Regions from separate parts of the Streptomyces dangxiongensis genome, predicted to be linked through region 1. Evidence: riboswitches for the same ligand, from Rfam matches in the RefSeq annotation. Region 1 holds a riboswitch; each other region holds the start of a gene.
What was found. Region 1 has a riboswitch for cyclic di-AMP ahead of D9753_RS05065 (M23 family metallopeptidase). Riboswitches for the same ligand answer to the same signal wherever they lie in the genome.

Region 1 (4,203 bases):
TGGCGATCACGTGGTCGCCGGAGGACTCGCCGCGCAGCCGGCGCCCGATCCAGGGGACGAGGTGCTCGCGGGCCCAGTGCACGTCGTCGCGGCGGATGTCCAGGGTGCCCCGGGGCGGCAGCGGCGGCCACGGCTGCTCTGGGTCGGCCGGGACGTCCAGGCCGAGGACCTGCCCGGCCCGCAGCGCCACGCGCGTGTGCCCCTCGGGCGAGAGGTGCAGCCGGTCGCGGTCCCAGGCCCTGCGGTCCTGCACGGACCTGAGGGACCACAGGTCGAGCACGGGGCAGCCGTACCGGTCGGCGATGGCGCGGACGTGTCCGTTGTACGTGGCTATCTTGCCGCGCAGGTGCTTGAGCACGGGCACGCCGCGGGTGTCGAAACCGGTCGTCACCAGCACCGTGCCGACGGCCTCGGTCAGCCGGGCCACGGCGCGTTCGAAGCGCTCGGCCACCTCGTCCGGGTCGGTGCCCGGGCGGATGATGTCGTTGCCGCCCGCGCAGAAGGAGACCAGGTCCGGGGCCAGTTCGACGGCCCTGGGGAGCTGGACCGCCATGACCTGGTCCAGCAGTTTGCCGCGCACGGCGAGATTGGTGTACTGGAAGTCGCCCTCGGGACGCCGGTCGGCGAGCAGTACCGCGAACCGGTCGGCCCAGCCCACGAACGCTCCGTCGGGGCCGGGGTCGCCGACGCCCTCGGTGAAGCTGTCCCCCACCGCCACGTACGACCCGATCACTGATCTGTTGTCATTCTTCGAATCGTCTTCCACGTCGGACCATGATTCACCTTCGGATGTGACCTACGCGACCGTAAGCGGGGGTTGACGAACGGTGAGATGAGCCACTCCTAAAGAATCCGCCAACCACGGAATAGGGCCGCCGTCAGGTGCGTTGAACGCCCCGCAACCGGAACGTCGAAGGCCGGGCCCCTGGATCGGGGTCCGGCCTTCGGCGGCGTGTCGGGCGGGTGGTGCGGGAGGGGCGCGGTGTCAGCCCACGGCGAGGCCGTGCCGGCGGAGGTAGCCGACCGGGTCGATGTCGGAGCCGTAGGCCGGCGTGGTGCGGATCTCGAAGTGCAGGTGCGGGCCGGTCACGTTGCCGGTGGCGCCGGACAGGCCTATCGGCTGGCCCGGGGTGACGCTCTGGCCGGCCGAGACGGAGAGGTGCGAGAGGTGGCCGTACTGGGCGTAGTAGCCGTCGTTCAGCCGGATGACGACCTGGTTGCCGTACGCGCCGCCCCAGCCGGCGGAGACGACGGTGCCCGCGGCGACGGCCTTCAGGGGCGTGCCGGTCGGGACGACGAAGTCGACTCCGGTGTGGTAGCCGCTGGACCACATGCCGCCGGCCACGCGGTAGCCGGTGCCGGTGACCGCGCCGGCCACCGGGAGGGTGTAACCGGCGGAGGTGGGCGTGGAGGCGGATTCGGAGGCCGGGGCGGACTGCCTGGCCGGGGCGGACCGGGTGGAGTTCGGGGCTGCCGGGGCGTGCCGCGGGGTCGCGGACTCGGTGCGGGTCTGCGCGGCCTTTCCGCCGAGGCTGAGCTTCAGGCCCGGGTGGATCAGCGACGGATCGGCGCCGACGGCCTGCCGGTTGTCGTCGTAGAGCCGCTGCCAGCCGCCGCTGACACGCTGCTCGCCGGCGATCTTCGAGAGGTAGTCACCGCTGCGGACCGTGTAGGTGCGCAGCTCCGGGCCGGACCGCGCGGCGGTCTTGTCCGCCGTGTCCGGGAGGGACTGCACGGTCTTGCCGGACACGGCATGCTCGGGGGCCGCGGCCTGCGCGGCGTGTGCGCCGGTGGCCCCGATCAGCGGGAGGGCCAGTGCGGCACCGCCGGTTCCGGCGGCGGCGAGGGAACGGGAGAAACGCTGGGGCTTGGGGCGTCGGTGCTTACCCTTGGCGGGCATAACTCGGTTCCTCTCCGGCGCCTGCGAGGTCAGCTGTCGGGTTCGGGCTGGAGCTGCCCGGCCGTGTGCTGCACGGCTGCACCCCATAGCCTGTCGCGGAGACCGGGACAGGCAGTCGTACCTGGTGGGTCCCCCGCTCCTGCCGGACGCGGGTCAAGTGTGGGGCTCCGGGCGGCGGCAGGATTCGGCGTTCCGTCCGGATTGGTGGTGAACGTAAGCGAGCGGGACGTGAGGAAACAAGCACCTGGTTCCCGCTGTTCGTGTTTCGGGTGACGGGATACGGGAACTCATCGTCACCCTGCGTGCATTTCCCTCTCCCCCGTCCCTCGAAATTCCCCCGCCCTTAGCGCTATTACGTGGACATGCCACGCGACGCACGGTCACGGATATGACGCTGATCACGCGAGGCCTTCCCATATCCACCCCTTCCGCTGCGAGTTGTGCACAGAGTCGCAATTCGGGCACACGACTCAGACGCGACGCGGCCGGAAGTGTCGTACGCCACGGAACGCCACTCGGTGCCGCGCCGCTCGTCGGTGCGCACGGACAGGGCGGGGCGGACGGAGCGGGGGCCGCCTCGACGGGATGCTCCTCCCGGCCGTCGAGCGGGGACTCGAAGGGCCGGTGGACGGACAGCGGGTCGACCGCGAGGGCTTCGGCGTCGGCGGGGACGATCCGCGGCCCCAGTGCAGACGGAGCAGTTCGCCGGCGTCGGTGAGGTGCGGGGCGTAACTGCTGCGGGGGCCCGACAGGAGCCACGTACGACCGTCTTCGGCGATGTCCGCCATCGAGACCTCACAGATGTCACGGTCCCGCTCAGACACCGACATCATCGAGGGCGCCGGACGGCGTGACCATGCCTGTGGACAACTGGTCGCCTGGGGAAATCGATGTCGTATGGTCGTCGGAGTGCCCGCCGGTGAGCCGCGCCGGCGGGGCCGACCGGGAGGAGCCCCCGTGACGCAGCAGGTCCCGTCGACCGAGCCGGAGCTGGCCGGAGTGCGCAATTTCCGTGACGTGGGCGGGCTGCCCACCACGGACGGACGGCGGGTGCGCTACGGCGTGCTGTTCCGCAGCGGGCATCTGGCGCACGCGACCGAGGACGACGCGGCGTTCCTCGCCTCCCTGGGCCTGCACACGGTGTTCGACTTCCGCAACACGGCGGACCAGCGGCTGGAGGGCCCCGACGTCGAGCTGCCCGGCGTGCGGAACGTGAACCTGCCGCTGAGCGACCCGGCGGACGGCGCCGAGTTCTGGACGATGGTCCGGGACGGCGACCTCGACCAGCTCCGCGCGATCCTGGACGACGGCAAGGGAGCGGCCCGGATGATCGCCTCCTACCGGAAGATCGTCAGGGAGCGCACCGCCGAGCACTCCCGGGTACTGCACGCGCTCGCCGACGACAGCGTGCCCGCGTTGATGCACTGTGCGGCCGGCAAGGACCGCGCGGGCATCTCCATAGCGGTGACACTCCTCGCCCTGGGGGTGGAGCGGGACGCCGTCGTCGCGGACTACCTGGAGTCCAACGCCACGCACCGCCGCTACAAGGTCCGTCGCAGCGGCAGCGCGGACTCCGCGTACACGCCCGAGGTCATGGAGCTGCTCGACCCGCTCTTCGACGCCCGCGCCGAGTACCTGGAAGCGGCGTTCGAGAGCATCGAGGAGACCTGGGGGGACGTCGACACCTACCTGCGCCAGGGCCTGGACCTCTCCCCCGGGACCCGGGAACGGCTCCGCGAGCGCCTGCTGGACTGACCGGTAACACCGGCCCGGCGGTGGGCGCCCGGCGGCTCACGACTTGGCGCCCACCGTGAACAGCAGGTACAGGAACGCGGCCAGGACATGCCCGAGGGCGATGTAGATGATCAGCCGGATCCACAGGGATCGGGGGAACTTCGTCTCGAAGTCGCTCATGGCAGCTCTCCGGTCAGCGGCCCCAGGCACAGCGTGGCCGTGGGACTCTGCAACAGGGTGTGGACGAACAGCAGCTCGACGCCGTCCTGGTCCTCGGCGGCGAGGCGGTGCGGGGTGAGGGAGTCGAAGTGGGCGCTGTCGCCGGGGGCTAGCAGATGCGCCGTGTCGCCGAGCCGCAGCCGCAGCCGCCCCCTCAGGACGTACAGCCACTCCTCCCCGGGATGGACGCGCACGATGTCGCCCTGCGAGCCGTGGGGCACGCGCACCCGCAGGGCCTGCATGCCGCGGCCGGAGGCTCCGGCCTGCGTGTACGTCCATCCGCCCGCCCGCGTGGGCTCCATGTCGGCGGCCCGCACGATCGCGTCCCGGTCGGCGACCGTCTCGCCGAG
Region 2 (4,203 bases), 2.2 Mb from region 1:
TCGTCATCGGCGCCGGCCAGTCCGCGCTGGAGACGGCGACGCTCGCCGCCGAGGCGGGTGCACGCGTGCGCGTGGTCGCCCGGGGACGCGGGCGGGTCGCTTTCGGCAGCCCGCCCTGGCGGCAGCCGGCGTTCCGGCCCCGGTCCCCGTTCGGCCGCGCCTGGTCGCTGTGGGCGCTCAGCCATCACCCGCACCCGTACCGCTTCCTGCCCGAGTCCACCCGTCATTACCTGGTCCGCCGGGTCCTCGGCCCGCTCGGCGCCTGGTGGCTGCGCGAGCGCTTCGAGAGCGGTGTGCGGGTGCGGGACGTCGAGCGGGTGGTGGGCGCCGAGGCCCCGGACGGCAGTCCCGTGCTCATCGTCCGCACCCACGCCGGGCGGACCGAGCGGCTCACCGCCGACCACGTCATCGCCGCCACCGGTTACCGCGTCGACCTCGCGGCGATGGACTTCCTCGGCCCCGGACTGCGCACCCGGCTCGCGGTGAGCCGTGGCACGCCGAGACTCGGCCCCGGCTACGTCTCCTCGGTGCCGGGCCTGTACTTCACCGGCCTGCCGGCGGCCTCCTCGTACGGCCCGGTGATGCGTTTCGTCTGCGGGACGGAGTTCGCCTCCCCGCGCCTGGCGAGGCATCTGGCGGCGGCCCACGGGTGAGGCGTTCCGTCCGGGCCCGGCACCGGTTCCGCCTCCACCAGGGGCCCTTTCGCCTCCGTCCGGGGCCGTGCCGCCTGCGTCCGGGGCCGTCCCACCCCCGTCCTGATCCGCTCCTCCTCGTCCGGGCAGCCGGTGCCGGAGCCGGTTGGGGGACCGGCGTCCAGGAGCCCGCGGGGGCCGGCCGGAACCGGCCGGTCGGGGCCGGTCAGCAGGTAAGTGCCGGACGAGACAGGTGAGTCGGCGGGGTGCGGTGTCCGTATTCTCTGATCATGGCACCCACCCCCGCGTACGCCCTGATCGCCACCGACCTGGACGGGACGCTGCTGCGCGGCGACGACACCGTCTCCGACCGGTCGCTCGCCGCGCTCGCGCGGGTGGCGTGGGCCGGTGCCCGCCACCTGGTGGTGACGGGCCGCCCGGCCCCGCGGGTACGGCCGCTCCTGGCGGATCTCGGCCGCACGGGGCTCGCGGTGTGCGGGCAGGGCGCGCAGCTCTACGACGCCGGGACCGACCGCCTGCTGTGGTCGGTCCGGCTGGACCGGGAGCTGGCGGAAACCGCGCTCGGCAAGATCGAGGCGGAGGTGGGGCAGGTCTTCGCGGCGGTCGACCAGGACGGCGTGGACGGGCTCACACTCATCGAGCCCGGCTACCGGATGCCCCATCCGACGCTGCCCGCGCTGCGGGTCGGCCGGCGGGACGACCTGTGGTCCGCGCCCATCAGCAAGGTGCTGCTGCGTCATGCCGCCCTGTCCGACGACGAGCTGGCGGCCGTGGCGCGTGCGGTGGTGGGCTCGCTGGCGACGGTCACGATGTCGGGGCCGGGGACCGTGGAGCTCCAGCCGAGCGGGGTGACCAAGGCGACGGGGCTCGCGCTGGCCGCCGAGCGGCTGGGGATCGGCGCCGAACGGGCCGTCGCCTTCGGTGACATGCCCAACGACATCCCGATGTTCGACTGGGCGGGCCACGGCGTCGCGATGGCCGGCGCCCACGCCGAACTGCGGGCTGTCGCGGACGAGGTCACTCTGTCGAACGAGGACGACGGTGTCGCCGTCGTCCTCGAGAGACTGTTCCCGGCCGACTGACCGGGATGTCAGCAGCGCCCGCCGCCGGTGCCGGTCAGTACGCCCCGAAGACGTTGTCGATCGAGCCGTACCGTGCGGCCGCGTAGTTGCAGGCGGCGGTGATGTTCGCGACCGGGTCGTAGATGTTGAACGACGTTCCGGCCACGTGGTAGGCGTTGAACGTGGGGTCGATGACCTGGAGCAGGCCCTTGGACGGGATGCCCGCTGCCGCGTTGGAGTCCCACAGGTTGATGGCGGACGGGTTGCCCGACGACTCGCGGATGATGTTGCGGTAGATGCCGTTGTAGGTGCCCGGGATGCCCTTCTGCGCCATGATCGCGAGCGACTCGCGGATCCAGCCGTCGAGGGTGTTCGGGTAGCCGGCGGGGGTGGTGGCCTTCGTGGCGGTGGTGGTGGCCGCGGCGGCGCCGGTGGCGCCGATGAGCGGCAGGGCGAGGACGGCGGCGCCGGTGGCCGCGGCGGTGAGGGCGCGGACGAGGCGGCTGTTGCGGGTGCGGGGGTGCTGAGCGACGGCAGACATGGCGATGTTCCTCTCCGGCGCCTGCGAGGTGAGCTGTCGGGTTCGGGCGGGGAGGCGCCCGGCCGTGCCCTGAAGGAGGCACGGCTTCACCCCTAGCCGTTCCGGCGCGGCGTGTGCCGTTCCGGTCCGGCGGCCTACCTGGGTCCCCCGCTCCTGCCGTACGAATGAGTTCGTCGATGGGTGATGCGGGCGGCGGCAGGATTAGGCGTCCGCCCGACGGCCGGGAACGTATGCGAGAGCACATGTCGGGAACAAGTGCCGAGTTCACACAACGCACCATTTGACCTTGATCGACGTCGTATGGGGTACTTGATCCTTTGCGGTCGCCAATCCTCAACTCGCCCACGGGGCAAGGGTTCGGGAGGGCTTGGACGGGCGGGGCGGCCGGGTCGGCGCGTGACCTAATTCACTAAATGGCAAATTGCTGCAAAACAGACAAGAGGGAATCGGCGCATTCCCGCCCCGGAGTCCGGCGACGGAGGAATCCGGGCCGCGGCGCGGTCGAACCCACGGGTGCGGGTGGGTGGCCGAAAGGGGGCGGGCGGAAGGAGGGGAGAGGTCACGACAGAGTACGGAATTGCCGTTAAGTCGATAAATGTCCCTTCCTACTACCTGATCACACTCATGCCCGTTCCGGTCCGATACCGCCCAGGCTGGACCGGTGGGCGCTATCGGTGATCGAAAGAGGACCGGATACGCTGAGTTGAGTGAGGGCAGCGACCTATCGACAAACCGTGTGATCGCCAGCAGACAGCAGCAGACAGGAGACCCCTCGTGACCGTCGTCGGGCCGTTCGGGCTGAGCGTGCGGGACCAGGCTCTGGAAGCCGATGTCCAGGCCGGATTGACGGCTGTCGAGGAAGGCTTGCTCGAGGCCACCAAGAGTGAGGTCCCGTTCATCACGGAGGCCGCGCAGCACCTCGTACGGGCCGGTGGGAAGCGGTTCCGGCCGCTGCTCGTGATGCTCGCGGCACAGTTCGGCGACCCCTACGCGCCCGGTGTCGTACCGTCCGCCGTGGTCGTGGAGCTGACCCATCTGGCCACGCTGTACCACGACGACGTCATGGACGAGGCGGCCGTGCGACGCGGCGTGGCCAGCGCCAACACGCGCTGGGGCAACTCCGTCGCGGTCCTCACCGGCGACTTCCTCTTCGCCCGCGCCTCCCAGATCCTCGCCGACCTCGGCCCCGAGGCGGTCCGGGTGCAGGCCCTCGCGTTCGAACGGCTGGTCACCGGCCAGATCCTGGAGACCGCGGGCCCCTCGGACGGCCGCGACCCGGTCGAGCACTACCTGGACGTGCTCGGCGGCAAGACGGGCTCCCTGGTGGCGGTGTCGTGCCGGTTCGGCGCGATGATGTCCGGTGCCGACGACACGGTCGTCGACGTGCTCACCCAGTACGGCGAACGGCTCGGCGTCGCCTTCCAGCTCGCCGACGACGTCCTGGACATCGCCTCGGACTCCCACGAGTCCGGCAAGACCCCGGGCACCGACCTGCGCGAGGGCATCCCCACCCTCCCCGTGCTCCGGCTGCGCGAGCGGGCCACCCGGCTGGGCCTGACCGAGGACCTCGCCCTCTGCGCGCTGCTGGACTCCGACCTCAGCGACGACGCCCGGCACGCCGAGGCGCTGACCGCGCTGCGCGCGCACCCCGCGCTGGAGCAGGCCCGCCGGGACACCGTGCGGTACGCGGAGGAGGCGCGGGCCGCGCTGGCGCCACTGCGGGAGTGCGACGCCAAGGCGGCGCTCCTCGAACTGTGCGACGCGGTGGTGCACCGCGCCGGCTGAACCGGCCGGACCCGCTTCGGGCGGCGTCTTCCCGCACGACCCCTACGGGTCGGGGGAGATGCCGCCTTCGCATGTCATACCGCAGGCGTACACGGAGTTGGCCCCGAGGGCTGACGCTTCCCCGCGGCCGATTTGGTCAGATGGTCACTACGGAAATCACCAC
Region 3 (4,203 bases), 830 kb from region 1:
GAGAAACGCAGCCGGTGGCCACCGGTGGCGCGCTCGGTGTGCAGCGCGGTGAGCGCCCGCGCACGTTCGCCGTCCCCCCGCGCCACCGCGTCCACGATCGCCCCGTGCTCCGCCCACGACTCCACCGGGCCGAGCGGCGTCGCCACCGCGTACATCCAGGCGATCTTGTGCCGCAGCAGGGTGAGCACCGAGGTCAGCGAGGGGCTGCCGGACGCCTGGGCGAGCGTCTCGTGGAACCAGCCGCCCAGCGCGCGCAGATCCTCGCTGCCACCCCTCCTGGCCCGCTCCTGCCCCAGCCGGACCAGTCCGCGCAACACCTTCAGGTGGGCCTCGGTGCGCCGCTGCGCGGCCCGGGCGGCTCCCAGCGGCTCCAGCAGCAGCCGCATCTCCAGCAGGTCGGCGGCCTCCTGCTCGGTCGGTTCGGCCACGCACGCGCCCGCGTGCCGGCGCGTCACCACGAAGCCCTCCGCCTCCAGGGTGCGCAGGGCCTCGCGGACGGGGACGCGCGAGACGCCGTAGCGGCGGGCCAAAACTTCCTCGGTGAGGCGGCTGCCGCGCTCGTGGACACCGGCGACGATGTCGTCCCGGACAGCGGTGCACACCGAGTGCGCCGGAATACGCATGACCGACCTCCGCCTTAATTCCCGTGAAACGCCGACGATGGACGCGTGTTCCCGCGACTCTATTCCAAGGGACCCGAATTTCCGACGGCAGGGCGTCATCCATGAATATTTTTTGGTCAGCGGGTCCGGCGGACACCGGAAGAGAACCACCGAAAAAGGCGAAAGCCCCGGCTCGGTGAGCCGGGGCTTCGGATGCCGTGCGGGCGGCCGTCCGGTCAGACGTTCACGCCGTGCTTGCGCAGGTAGGCGACGGGGTCGATGTCCGAGCCGTAGTCGGGGGTCGTACGGGCCTCGAAGTGCAGGTGCGGGCCGGTGACGTTGCCGGTCGCGCCCGACAGGCCGATCTGCTGCCCCGGGACGACCTGCTGGCCCACCGTGACACCGATGGACGACAGGTGGCCGTACTGGGTGTACATGCCGTCGGCCATCCGGATCACGATCTGGTTGCCGTACGCACCGCCCCAGCCCGTGGAGACGACCGTGCCGGAACCCACCGCGTGGACCGAGGTGCCGCTGGCCGCGTGGAAGTCGACGCCGGTGTGCGAACCGGAGGACCACAGGGAACTGCTGGCCTGGTAGCCAGTGGAGACATACGACTGCGCGATCGGGATGACGAAGGCGTTCAGCCGCTTGCGCTCGGCCTCGCGGGCGGCGCGGATCCGCGCCTCGCGGACCTCCTCGGCCCTCTTGGCGGCCGCCTTCTCCGCGGCCGCCTCGGCCGCCTTCCGCTCGGCGGCCTGCTGCTGGGCGGCGGCCTGCGCGTCGATCTGCTGGGCGACGTCGTCGTTCACGGTGAGGACCGGCGTGAGACCGGTCTGCTCCACGGAGCTGTCGGCGGCGAGCGCCGGGGACGCGGCGAGGGTGCCGATGACACCGGTGGTGGTGAGGGCCGCGACGCCGGCCGCCTGAGCGGTGGTGCGCTTGACCCGACCGGGCTTGCGGTGCTTCCCGGGGGCGCACATGAACGCCATGAAGTGGCTGGTCCTTTCCTTCCCTCTCGCCTACCGGGTTAGCTGACGGGTTCGGAGCAGGAAGGTCTCCTACGGGCCCCCTCGCTCACGCGCGGGCGCCCGATTCACCCCAGGGACGGTGGGTCCCCGGCTCCCCTGGCTCGCGCCTACGGGGACTCGGCGATGACTGTCCGGTGCCGCGGGTGCGGCGCAGTGCCTGACGAACAGCCCGCATGACGGTACGGCGGCCCCCTTCGACTCCTCAAACAGATCCGGGATTTTGTAGCGCATCCCACACGGCAGACAGGCAACCTCCGCCCCAAAACGGGCATCTGAGTGAACGAGTGGAACAGCAGGGGCCCTGACGACCCGTAGGTCGGCAGGGCCCCACGCGCGCGTAGCGCCGACGTGTCCGCCGGTGCCTCTACTCCGCGGCGACGACGGTGACTTCGCCGATGCCGAGCGCCTCGACCGGCGCCTTGATCCGGGACGCGTCACCGACGAGGACCGTCACCAGGCGGTCCACCGGGAAGGCGTTCACGACGGCCGCGGTGGCCTCCACCGTGCCCGTGGCGGCCAGCCGCTGATACAGCGTCGCCTGGAAGTCGTCGGGCAGGTGCTGCTCGACCTGGTCGGCCAGCGTGCTCGCGACGGCCGCGGCGGTCTCGTACTTCAGCGGCGCCACGCCGACGAGGTTCTGCACGGCGACGTCCCGCTCGGCGTCGGTCAGGCCCTCCGCCGCGAGCGTGCGCAGGACCTCGCACAGGTCCTCCAGCGCGGGGCCGGTGTTCGGCGTGTCCACCGAGCCGCTGATGGCGAGCATCGCCGCGCCCGTGCCGTCCGGCGCCGAACGCAGGACCTGACCGAAGGCGCGCACGCCGTAGGTGTAGCCCTTCTCCTCGCGCAGGACGCGGTCCAGGCGGGAGGTGAGGGTGCCGCCGAGGCAGTACGTGCCGAGCACCTGGGCGGGCCAGACCCGGTCGTGCCGGTCGGCCCCGACGCGGCCGATGAGCAGCTGCGTCTGGACGGCACCGGGCCGGTCCACGACGATCACGCGCCCGGCGTCGTCGGCGGTCACCGGCGGCACGGGACGGGGCTCGCCCGGGGTGCCGGTCCAGGCGCCCAGGGTGTCGGCGAGCAGCGCGTCCAGGTCGGTGCCGGTCAGGTCGCCGACGACGACCACGGTGGCCGTGGCGGGCCGCACATGGCGGTCGTAGAAGGCGCGTACGGCCGCCGCGTCGATCTTCCCGACCGTCTCCTCGGTGCCCTGGCGCGGGCGGGACATGCGCGAGGTCGCCGGGAACAGCTCCCTGGAGAGTTCCTTGGCGGCCCGGCGCGCCGGACTGGCCAGCTCGTGCGGGATCTCGTCCAGGCGGTTGCGGACCAGCCGCTCGACCTCGCTCTCGGCGAAGGCGGGCGCGCGCAGGGCGTCGGCGAGCAGGCCGAGGCCCCTGGCCAGGCGGGAGGCCGGGACCTCCAGGCCGAGCCGGACGCCGGGGTGGTCGGCGTGCGCGTCGAGCGTGGCGCCCGCGCGCTCCAGCTCGGCGGCGAACTCCTCGGCCGAGTGCCTGTCGGTACCCTCCGAGAAGGCCCGCGCCATGATCGTGGCGACGCCGTCCAGGCCGGCGGGCTCGGCGTCCAGCGGTGCGTCCAGCAGCACCTCCACGGCGACGACCTGCTGGCCGGGGCGGTGGCAGCGCAGCACCGTCAGGCCGTTGCCGAGGGTGCCGCGCTCGGGGGCCGGGAAGGCCCAGGGCCTGGCCTCACCGGGCTGCGGCTGGGGGTGGAACTCCATGGTGGCGAGCTCGGTCACTTGGCCGTCTCCTCGTTCTCGGTCTCGTCGCGGCCCGCCTCTACGGTCGCTTCCTGCTCCGGGTCCTCGGGGACCCCGGTGTCCTCGACGGCCTGCGGGGACTTCGGCTCGTAGACGAGGACCGCGCGGTTGTCGGGGCGCAGGCGTGCCTCGGCGACCTCCCGCACCTCCTCGGGGGTCACCTCCAGGACGCGCCGCACCGCGGTGAGGGCGAGCTGCGGGTCGCCGAACAGGACGGCGTACCGGCACAGTTCGTCGGCGCGGCCCGCGACCGTGCCGAGCCGGTCCAGCCACTCGCGCTCGAGCTGGGCCTGGGCACGCTCCATCTCCTCGGGCGTGGGGCCCTCCTCGGCGAACCGGGCCAGCTCCTCGTCGATGGCGGCCTCGATGACCGGCACCTCGACGTCACCGGACGTCTTCACGTCCAGCCAGCCCATCGAGGGCGCGCCGGCCAGGCGCAGCAGGCCGAAGCCGGCCGCGACGGCCGTACGGTCGCGGCGCACCAGCCGGTTGTACAGCCGGGAGGACTCGCCGCCGCCGAGGACGGTCAGGGCGAGGTCGGCCGCGTCGCACGCGCGCGTGCCGTCGTGCGGCAGCCGGTAGGCGGCCATCAGGGCGCGCGCGGGGACCTCCTCCACGACGACCTCGCGGAGCTGGTCACCGATGACGTCCGGCAGGGAACCGTCGCGGGGCTCGGGCTTGCCGTCGTGGGAGGCGATGGAACCGAAGTACTTCTCGACCCAGGCGAGGGTCTGCTCGGGGTCGATGTCGCCGACCACGGAGAGCACCGCGTTGTTCGGCGCGTAGTAGGTGCGGA
Region 4 (4,203 bases), 3.5 Mb from region 1:
GGTAGACCTCGGCACCCCAGCGCAGGGCCTCGGAGAAGGACTCCGCGCCGATCGGGGCGATCATGAACTCCTGGATGTCCACGTTGGAGTCGGCGTGCGAGCCGCCGTTCAGGATGTTCATCATCGGCACCGGCAGCAGGTGCGCGTTCGGGCCGCCCAGGTAGCGGAAGAGCGGCAGGTCGCTGGCCTCGGAGGCGGCGTGGGCGACGGCGAGCGAGACGCCGAGGATGGCGTTGGCGCCGAGGGAGCCCTTGTTGTCGGTGGCGTCCAGGTCGAACATGGCCTGGTCGATCAGGCGCTGCTCGGTGGCGTCGTAGCCGACCAGCTCCGGGCCGATCTGCTCGATCACGGCGAGGACGGCCTTCTCGACGCCCTTGCCCTGGTAGCGGTTCGGGTCACCGTCGCGCAGCTCGATGGCCTCGAAGGCGCCGGTCGAGGCGCCGGAGGGAACGGCGGCACGACCCGTGCTGCCGTCGTCGAGGCCGACCTCGACCTCGACCGTGGGGTTGCCTCGGGAGTCCAGGATTTCCCGGGCTACGACGACGTCGATGGACGGCACGAGCATCTCCTTCTTGGATGTGACGCTGGAAGTGCGGGGCTGTGTGCCTTACGGCTGTGCCTTGCGACTAGAGCCTAACCGTCCAGGGGCCGTCGGCCACCGACCGACCGTCCCGTGGACAAGGCGACCGTACTTTTGTTTCTTGTCGAAACAAAGAGCTTGGGGCAACGGGCTCCGCGAAAAGGGCCGCCGACAGCAGAAAGCCCCGCCCGGTGCGTACGGGGGAACACGCACCGGGCGGGGAGCCCGTGGGGACGGGGACCCCCTCACGAGGCGCTCGGCATGGGGGCCGGGCCGCGAGGGGGCTGCGGCTCCGTGCGGAGCCGGGGTGTCACTTCAGGTGCAGCTGCTGACCTGGGTAGATGAGGTTGGCGTCCTCGACGACGTCCTTGTTCAGCTCGAACAGCTTCGCCCAGCCGCCCCGCACGTGCTGCGCGGTGGCGATGGAGCTGAGCGTGTCGCCGGTGACGACCTTGTACTCGCCGTCGCCCTTCTTGACCGTCTTGCCGGTCGGGGTGGTGACGGTCTTGCTCTTGTTCTGACTCGGGCTCGGGGTCTGGCTCGCGGACGCGGCCGGGCGCTCGGCGGAGCGGGAGGCGGCCTGCTGGTCGGCGGAGCGGGTGGTGGTGCCGGCCGAGCCCGAGGTGCTGGTGCCGGCCGAGTCCGAAGTGGTGGTCGGGGCGGAACCGCCGGAGGACGCGCCCGACAGGCCCGTGCCGCAGACCGGCCAGGCACCCTTGCCCTGCGCGGCCAGCACCTTTTCGGCCACGGCGATCTGCTGCGCCTTGCCGGCCTTGTCGGCGGTGGCGGCGTACTGCGTGCCGCCGTACGCGGCCCAGGTGGAGGCGGAGAACTGAAGGCCGCCGTAGTAGCCGTTGCCGGTGTTGATGGACCAGTTGCCACCGGACTCGCACTGGGCGACGGCGTCCCACTCGGAGGAGGTGGCGGCGGAGGCGGTGCCGGTCGCCATCAGCGGGGCGGCGACGGCGGCGCCGGTGACACCGGCGAGCGTGATGGCGCGAACGGCCTTGGACGGACGACGGTGCTTGCCCTTGGCGGAAAACAGCATGAATCTATCCCCTCACCGACGCCTGCGAGGTGAGCTGTCGGGTTCGGGCCGGTTGAGTTGCCCGGCCGCACCCTCGCTGTGTGCGAGGTGCGGCTTCACCCCCAGCCGGTGCCAGCCTCTTCAACTGCTGGTCCCGGCACTTACCTTGGGTCCCCCGCTCCTGCCTGCGGCGCTTGACGCGACGACTGTTCCCGGGCAACCGCTGGCAGGATTCGGCGTTGCGACTGCCGGGGCTCGTGGTGACGAGCGATCTCGACCGTAGACACGTGATCCACGGAATTTCAAAGACGATCAGGGCTTCTGAGACTCATCCCACACTTTCGCCAAAACGGACATCAAGCGCCAAATGAGGCGTCAATTTCCCCTATTCGGCGCCCGTTTCGTCCCCGACTTCGAGGGTCTGACCGGCAGTGATGCGGTTCGGGTCGGTGCCGATGGCCTTCTTGTTGCCGGCATAGAGCACCCGCCATCCTCCGTCGACCTCAAGGGAGTCGGCGATGGAGGCCAGGGAGTCGCCCGCGCGGATCGTGTAGGTGTCCGACTCCCGGGTGGCGTGCCGGCCGGACAGTGCGGGACTTTGACCGTTTGTCGCACTTTCGTCCGCACTCGTGCCGCGATGACGCCCGGCCGCGCCGAGGCTGCCGGTGTCGACCAGGCTCCAGGAACCGGCGGCCTGCTGGGGATTGTCCTGATTGCCGGCATCCGGGGTTGCCGTGGGCGAGCCGTCCACCCCCTGTGAGGCTCCGGCTCCGATGTCCGACGGGGCGGACTTGTCGGACTTGGGAGTGTCGGTCCCGGTGGAACCGGTGGTCCTGCCCGCGCCCTTGCCCGGCTTCGCGCTCGGCGTGGTGGCCGTGCCCGAGGAGGAACCGGCGCCGGAGCCGGAGCCGGTGTCCGAACCGGTACCGGTGGAGGACGGCGAATCCGGCGAACCGGACGTGCCGGAAGTACCGGAACCGTCGGAGGTGCCGGTCGAGCCGGTCGTGCCGGTCGAGTCCGACGTGCCGGACGAGCCCCCGGTGTCATCGGTGCCACCGGTGTCACCCGACCCTCCGGAGCCGCCGACGCCCGTGTCGACGTCCACCGAGCCCGAGTTCGAGGTCAGCCCGGACAGCAGGGCGCAGGTGGCCCACGGTGTGGTGCCCTTGGTGGCGAGGATCTTCTCGGCGACGGCGATCTGCTGGGAGCGGCTGGCCTGGTCGGCGCTGGCCGCGTACTGGGTGCCGCCGTACTTGGCCCAGTCGTCCTGCGAGATCTGGAGGCCGCCGAAGTACCCGTTGCCGGTGTCCGCGCTCCAGGAGCCGCCGCTCTCGCATTCGGCGACCTTGTCCCAAGTGGTGCCGTCGGCCGCGTGGGCGCCCGCCGCGCCGAGGAGCGGAATGGCGATGGCGGAACCGGTCACGCCGGCCGCGACGAGGAGGGCCGGAGCCTGACGGGGGCGACGGTGTCGGCCGTTCCCGGAGAGCATGCAGGAGCCTTTCGAGCGACAGCAGGACCGGCACGGCGAACGGTGCCCGCCGCGCTGAGGGGTGAACGTATCGGCAGACGATCGCTTGTCACAAGTTAATGCCGCACAGATCACGTGAAGATCACAGAGTTGAACGTCCGTCATTTCCCGTGCGACGGCGGCCCTCAGGCGGTGGGCGTGAACTCCACAGGCAGGGTGCGCAGGCCACGCATGATGAGCCCGCCGCGCCAGCGCAGCTCGGCCGGGTCCGCGGCTAGACGCAGGTCGGGCAGGCGGGTGAGCAGGGTGGCGAGCGCGGTCTGACCCTCCAGCCGGGCGAGCGGCGCGCCGAGGCAGTAGTGGATGCCGTGGCCGTAGCCGAGGTGCTGGTTGTCGCGGCGGGCGAGGTCGAGCACGTCCGGGCCGTCGAACCGCTCCGGGTCCCGGTCGGCCGCGGCGAGGACGACGAGCACCGGATCGCCCGGCGCGATGTCCTGCCCGCCGACGGTGAGCGGCTCGGTCGCGAACCGCCAGGTGGCCAGCTCCACCGGGCCGTCGTAGCGGAGCAGTTCCTCCACGCCGGTCTCCAGCAGGTCCCCTTCCCCGCGCACCAGGGACTCCTGGAGCAGCCGGCGCTGCCCGGGGTGGGTGAGCAGGGCGTAGGTGCCGTTGCCGATGAGGTTGACCGTCGTCTCGAAGCCGGCGAACAGCAGGATGAAGGCCATCGCGGCGGCCTCGTTCTCGGTGAGGTGCTCGCCGTGGTCGGAGGCGCGGATCAGGCCGGAGATCAGGTCCTCGCCGGGCGCCGCTTCGGCGGGCAGCGCCGCGCGCTTGCGGTGGATCAGCTCGGCGAGATAGCCGCGCATCTTCTTCACCGACCGGGCGACCCCGCCCCGGGGCCCGCCGCCGTGCCGGATCATCATGCCCGCCCAGTCCCGGAAGTCGTCCTGGTCCTCGCGCGGAACGCCGAGCAGGTCGCAGATGGCGTAGATGGGCAGCGGGAAGGCGAAGTCGTGGATGAGGTCGGCGGATCCCGTCGTCGCGAACCGGTCGATGAGGTGGTCGGTCAGCTCCTGCACCCGGGGTGCGAACTCGGCGACCCGGCGCGGTGTGAACGCCTTGCTGACC

Region 2: another riboswitch for cyclic di-AMP. It lies ahead of D9753_RS14750 (transglycosylase SLT domain-containing protein); the one in region 1 lies ahead of D9753_RS05065 (M23 family metallopeptidase).
Region 3: another riboswitch for cyclic di-AMP. It lies ahead of D9753_RS08860 (M23 family metallopeptidase); the one in region 1 lies ahead of D9753_RS05065 (M23 family metallopeptidase).
Region 4: another riboswitch for cyclic di-AMP. It lies ahead of D9753_RS20970 (LysM peptidoglycan-binding domain-containing protein); the one in region 1 lies ahead of D9753_RS05065 (M23 family metallopeptidase).

The regions. Positions count from the first base shown of each region.
Region 1 is NZ_CP033073.1:1,165,578-1,169,780, forward strand. It holds gene D9753_RS05060 (SGNH/GDSL hydrolase family protein) at 1-733, opposite strand, end outside; gene D9753_RS05065 (M23 family metallopeptidase) at 986-1,900, opposite strand; cyclic di-AMP (ydaO/yuaA leader) riboswitch at 1,904-2,061, opposite strand; partial or broken gene D9753_RS37640 (alpha-galactosidase) at 2,385-2,688, opposite strand; gene D9753_RS05075 (tyrosine-protein phosphatase) at 2,858-3,655, shown strand; gene D9753_RS05080 (DUF6126 family protein) at 3,692-3,814, opposite strand; gene D9753_RS05085 (helix-turn-helix domain-containing protein) at 3,811-4,203, opposite strand, start outside.
Region 2 is NZ_CP033073.1:3,331,721-3,335,923, reverse strand. It holds gene D9753_RS14760 (FAD-dependent oxidoreductase) at 1-653, shown strand, start outside; gene D9753_RS14755 (HAD family hydrolase) at 923-1,735, shown strand; gene D9753_RS14750 (transglycosylase SLT domain-containing protein) at 1,770-2,255, opposite strand; cyclic di-AMP (ydaO/yuaA leader) riboswitch at 2,259-2,441, opposite strand; gene D9753_RS14745 (polyprenyl synthetase family protein) at 3,030-4,040, shown strand.
Region 3 is NZ_CP033073.1:1,997,258-2,001,460, forward strand. It holds gene D9753_RS08855 (GntR family transcriptional regulator) at 1-623, opposite strand, end outside; gene D9753_RS08860 (M23 family metallopeptidase) at 839-1,594, opposite strand; cyclic di-AMP (ydaO/yuaA leader) riboswitch at 1,607-1,766, opposite strand; gene D9753_RS08865 (M16 family metallopeptidase) at 1,998-3,386, opposite strand; gene D9753_RS08870 (M16 family metallopeptidase) at 3,383-4,203, opposite strand, start outside.
Region 4 is NZ_CP033073.1:4,657,363-4,661,565, reverse strand. It holds gene eno (phosphopyruvate hydratase) at 1-559, opposite strand, end outside; gene D9753_RS20970 (LysM peptidoglycan-binding domain-containing protein) at 891-1,628, opposite strand; cyclic di-AMP (ydaO/yuaA leader) riboswitch at 1,633-1,810, opposite strand; gene D9753_RS20965 (LysM peptidoglycan-binding domain-containing protein) at 1,993-3,096, opposite strand; gene D9753_RS20960 (cytochrome P450 family protein) at 3,261-4,203, opposite strand, start outside.